2 regions of the Desulfitobacterium sp. genome follow, and region 1 is predicted to be linked to the other one. Evidence: riboswitches for the same ligand, from Rfam matches in the RefSeq annotation. Region 1 holds a riboswitch; the other holds the start of a gene.

Evidence for each region. Region 1 has a riboswitch for cobalamin ahead of AC1U9U_RS12350 (zinc-dependent dehydrogenase). Riboswitches for the same ligand answer to the same signal wherever they lie in the genome.
Region 2: it holds a riboswitch for cobalamin, as region 1 does, so the genes downstream of both, AC1U9U_RS03610 (precorrin-6A/cobalt-precorrin-6A reductase) here and AC1U9U_RS12350 (zinc-dependent dehydrogenase) in region 1, are expected to answer to the same signal.

What each region holds. Positions count from the first base shown of each region.
Region 1 covers NZ_CEVWNY010000091.1:8,699-10,904, forward strand. Annotated here, with positions in the region: gene AC1U9U_RS12340 (amino acid ABC transporter permease) at 1-10, shown strand, start outside; gene AC1U9U_RS12345 (amino acid ABC transporter ATP-binding protein) at 43-771, shown strand; cobalamin riboswitch at 907-1,088, shown strand; gene AC1U9U_RS12350 (zinc-dependent dehydrogenase) at 1,195-2,206, shown strand, end outside.
Region 2 covers NZ_CEVWNY010000011.1:36,969-39,174, forward strand. Annotated here, with positions in the region: gene cbiQ (cobalt ECF transporter T component CbiQ) at 1-179, opposite strand, end outside; gene AC1U9U_RS03610 (precorrin-6A/cobalt-precorrin-6A reductase) at 176-907, opposite strand; cobalamin riboswitch at 1,026-1,212, opposite strand; gene AC1U9U_RS03615 (MFS transporter) at 1,361-2,206, opposite strand, start outside.

The DNA of each region.
Region 1 (2,206 bases):
GACAGCATAGGCATTTAATTCGGCGAGGAGGTGGACACGAATATGGATAAAGCAATTGACATTCGACATTTAAGCAAATCCTTTGGCACTAACGAAGTCTTGAAGGATATCAATTTCTCGGTAAATAAAGGAGAAGTAGTTTGCATCATAGGTTCCTCGGGATCCGGAAAATCTACTCTCCTTCGATGCGTGAATCTTTTAGAAAAACCCAGCGGCGGTCAAATCGTTTATGACGGCAAAAATATATTAGATGATAAGCACGATATCTATGCCTATCGAAGGAAACTCGGCATGGTCTTCCAGCAATTTAATTTATTCAACAACCACGATGTTTTAAACAACTGTGTGGTGGGCCAAACCAAGGTTTTAAGGCGTTCAAGAGAAGAAGCGGTAAAAGTCGCGATGAAATACTTACAAGTGGTGGGAATGGATCAATATGTCCACGCCAAACCAAAGCAATTATCCGGCGGACAAAAACAAAGAATGGCCATCGCCAGGGCGCTCTCCATGGAACCAGATGTGATGTTGTTTGACGAACCCACCTCATCTCTCGATCCCGAGATGGTGGGGGAGGTGCTCATAGTCATGAGACAACTTGCCGAAACCGGCCTTACTATGTTAATAGTGACCCACGAAATGGGATTTGCTAAGGAGGTATCTGATCGCGTGGTCTTTATGGATAATGGAGTTATCGCAGAAGAAGGAAGTCCGGAGCAAATCTTTAACAATCCCAAGCAAAAACGCACTAAAGAATTCCTAAAGCGCATCTAAAGGCGCCAGGCATATTGATATTCATTGAAATGTGGAAGGAAGATTTGGATAAATCAACATCATGGTAAGATAAACTAAGTTTTTGCCAACCCAGATCCTTTGACTTTAAACACACTTTAGTATATAATTTTTACAAAAGAATACTCCGTTTCAGGTGCCCATGGAAATGGGAGAATAGGGAATTTGGGTGAAAGTCCCAAACGGGCCCGCCACTGTAATGGTTAGTTTTATGCTACTCGAGCCACTCTAGATTGGGGGAAGGCAGCATAAGGATGATGAACCTAAGTCAGGAGACCTGCCTGGAATAGATATATCGTCTTCGCGCGACAAAAGGCGAGTATTACATGGGGATGATGGAAAGTCCACACTGTTATTTGGTGTGGGCTTTTTTGTTTGCTAATTTCTTTTAAGGGAGGAGATCTTTTGAAAGCAGCAGTTTTACACGGCAGGGAATCATTGGCAATCCAAGAAGTCGAAACCCCCAACTGCGACGTTGGCGAGGTGTTAATTCGGGTAAAATCCTGCGGTATCTGCAAAACCGATGTGAAATGCTATATGAAGGGGCAATACGATCTTCAACTGCCTCGTATCCTGGGTCATGAGATAACGGGGGTCATTGAGGCGGTGGGGGAGGGGGTGGAGGATTTTAAGAAGGGGGATCGGGTCCAGGTATTCCCCGGCATCCCCTGTGGGGAATGCGAGTTTTGCAAACAGGGCATGGACAATTTGTGTGATGACATAAAAATCATGGGCTTTAACTATGATGGAGGTTTTGCCGAATACGTATTAGTTCCGCGTCAAGGGGTGGAAAATGGCATTCTAAACCCGATTCCGGAGGGCATCACCTTTGAGGAGGCTTCCATGGCGGAACCCTTGGGTTGCAGCGTCAACATGCAGGAAAAGCTTGAGGTGGGTCCCGGAAACTCCGTGATCATCTTTGGTGCCGGCCGATTGGGAATATTAAACGGTAAACTGGCAAAATCCCGCGGGGCTGCCAATGTAATCTTGGTGGAGACCAATGATAACCGACTGTCCATGGCCAGGACCTACGAATTTGATTACCTTCTAAATCCCACCCGGCAAGAGGTGCAACAGGAGATTATGAGGATCACCGGCGGACGAGGTGCAGATGTGGTCATTCCCTGCTGCCCGGGATACGATGCCATGGATCTTTCCCTCCGCGTCTTGGCTAAAAAAGGCCGTTTAGGTTTTTTCAGCGGCTTGGTGGCAGAGGAAGGCGATGGGCCTTTGCCCTTAAACTTAATCCATTATAAGGAAATCACTGTCCTTGGCTCCTATGGCTGTACCCTAGGCAGCACCAAAGAAGCCATGAGATTAATTTCCGATGGGAGTATCAAAGTTAAAGATATGATTACCCATAGAATTGTCCTCGAAGAGGTGGAAGAAGCCTTGAAAATGGTCAGAGATCTCAAGG
Region 2 (2,206 bases), on a different contig from region 1:
TAGGCCATTGCCAGGATAACCACAGCGGAGACGTAAGGATTATTCAAGACAATACATAGTACTAGGGTCGATATGGAGAGAGAGACTTTAAATGCAGCATTCCAATGTCTGATTCCGGAGGCATGAGCATAAAAGTCGATGGAAGATCCTTCACCATGCTTATGTCTGATTGTACTCATTCGTTTTTCCTTCCATACTTATCTACCCAGTCTAATAATTCCTTCACACTATTCACGGTCAACCCGGCGAGCACTCGGTTTTTTTTGACAAGGATGACTTTTAGCCCAAGTTCTAAGGCGGCAGATATTTTCGTATCTGTTCCACCGGCATTACCACTATCCCGAGTTAAGAGAATATCTGTCCCATACGACCTGAATAATACCCGGTTCAGATCTTTGGAGAATGGACCTTGCAGGGCCACAATATTCTTAGGGTGAATGCCCATATCCTGACACTTCTGCACAATCCGCCCTTCCGGAAGAACGCGCACAACGAAACGAGCAAAACCGGCAAAGGAACTGTTCACAATACTTTCGAGTTGATGACTGCCTGTCGTCACAAAAACCGTTGCCGGTCGACCTTCCTCTTGATATACTTCCGCGACGGATTGTTCCAAACGCCGCAAAGCTTCCTCCCAATTATGTACCGGTGAAATCAAGGAACTGATCGGAATCTTGGTCTCAGGTCTTTCCAGCCGGAGATAGGGAATCCCACGTTGTTCGCACCACCGGCTTAACGAAGTAAATTTAACACCACAGGAAGGATGACTGGCATCAAGAACGGCAGAAGGGATTGAACCGACTTCCTTTTCCGACCATGATGACATTTGTTTAAACTTAATTCCCCTCTTATGAAGATCTTCACCAGCTTCACGCGCTGCGGCAGTTTCTCCCAATAGAATAAACATAGTGCTTTTGCCTCCAAATAAAAAAACCCTTCACCAACGGAAGAGTTTAGGGTCATAATGAGCATCTAAAACAAAGTTAAAGATACAAACATTCACCTCCCTAACATCCCGTAGGCAGTTATAATGTTTGGTATAAGCAGGTCTCCTGGCTCAAGATCTTCATCAACTTACGTCTTCCCAGGTAATCCCCAGTGACACTTTGTAAGTCGACTCCCTCTTACAGTGGCGGGCACCGCGTCAGCTTTTACTGACTTCCCTTTTAAATTTTTCCCTCAGGAAAAAACACTCATTCCCAAAATATTCAATTATCTTATATATTAGCATAACCTTAGCAGCCCTGTCTAGTACCTAACACATTGGCAGTTGACCGGGGATCCCAATCCCCATTATCCACTGCATTATCCTTCCTGCCGAAGAAACGCGGATTGATACATAATTATGCACATTTTTCTTCTATGCTTGTTGCCCGATGAGCTCCTCATGTCTGACAGCCGGCTCCTGAGCTCTAATATCCGGTAGGGTTAAGGCAAGCAGAATCCCCACTATCGGGAGAAGGCAGATAAGATTCATTGTAAAAGGCAATCCGAAGTGATCAGCGATAACTCCAAGCAAAGTAACCCCAATGGATCCCATGCCGACGCCAAAGCCAAGCAGTAAACCAGAAGCCAGGCCGATGTTATTCGGCAAAAGTCTCTGCCCAAAAACCACCGTAGTGGAAAAAGTTGAAATTAATCCTGCACCGAGAATAAAAGCGAAAACAGGAATTAACGGACCGTTTAACTTTAGAAATGGTAAAATTGTCATTAAGGAGATTAACATGGAAACCAACATCCCACTGCGACCGCCAAAACGATCGGCAAAAGGTCCGCCTAAAATCGTGCCGAATGCTCCGGCAATTAAAAATACGCTCACTAGATATTGAGGTTCTGCAATCCCTTTAAAGGCAGGAAAATAAAAGGGAATGAAGTAAATTAGTCCGGATTGGATCCAGGAACGAACTGTTACGTAAAGCATTAATAATGTTAAGCTGCCCACCCGATTGCTACCGGAGTGCGTTCGCACCTTTTTCTTAGCCTGATTGGACAAACTTTCCCCTAAGATCCGCTTAAACCTCGGCATTACAAATAAAAAAAGCAAAGATGCTAAGAGGCCCGGTATTGCTACCCAGTGAATCGACTGCAGACCGCCAAAGCTTAGTACAAGTGTGGCCAGCATCGGACCTAAACCAAAGCCAAGATTTCCTCCAACAGAAAAAATCGCCATCGAAGACCCGGCCTTCCTGTCTTCGCTGATAAAGTG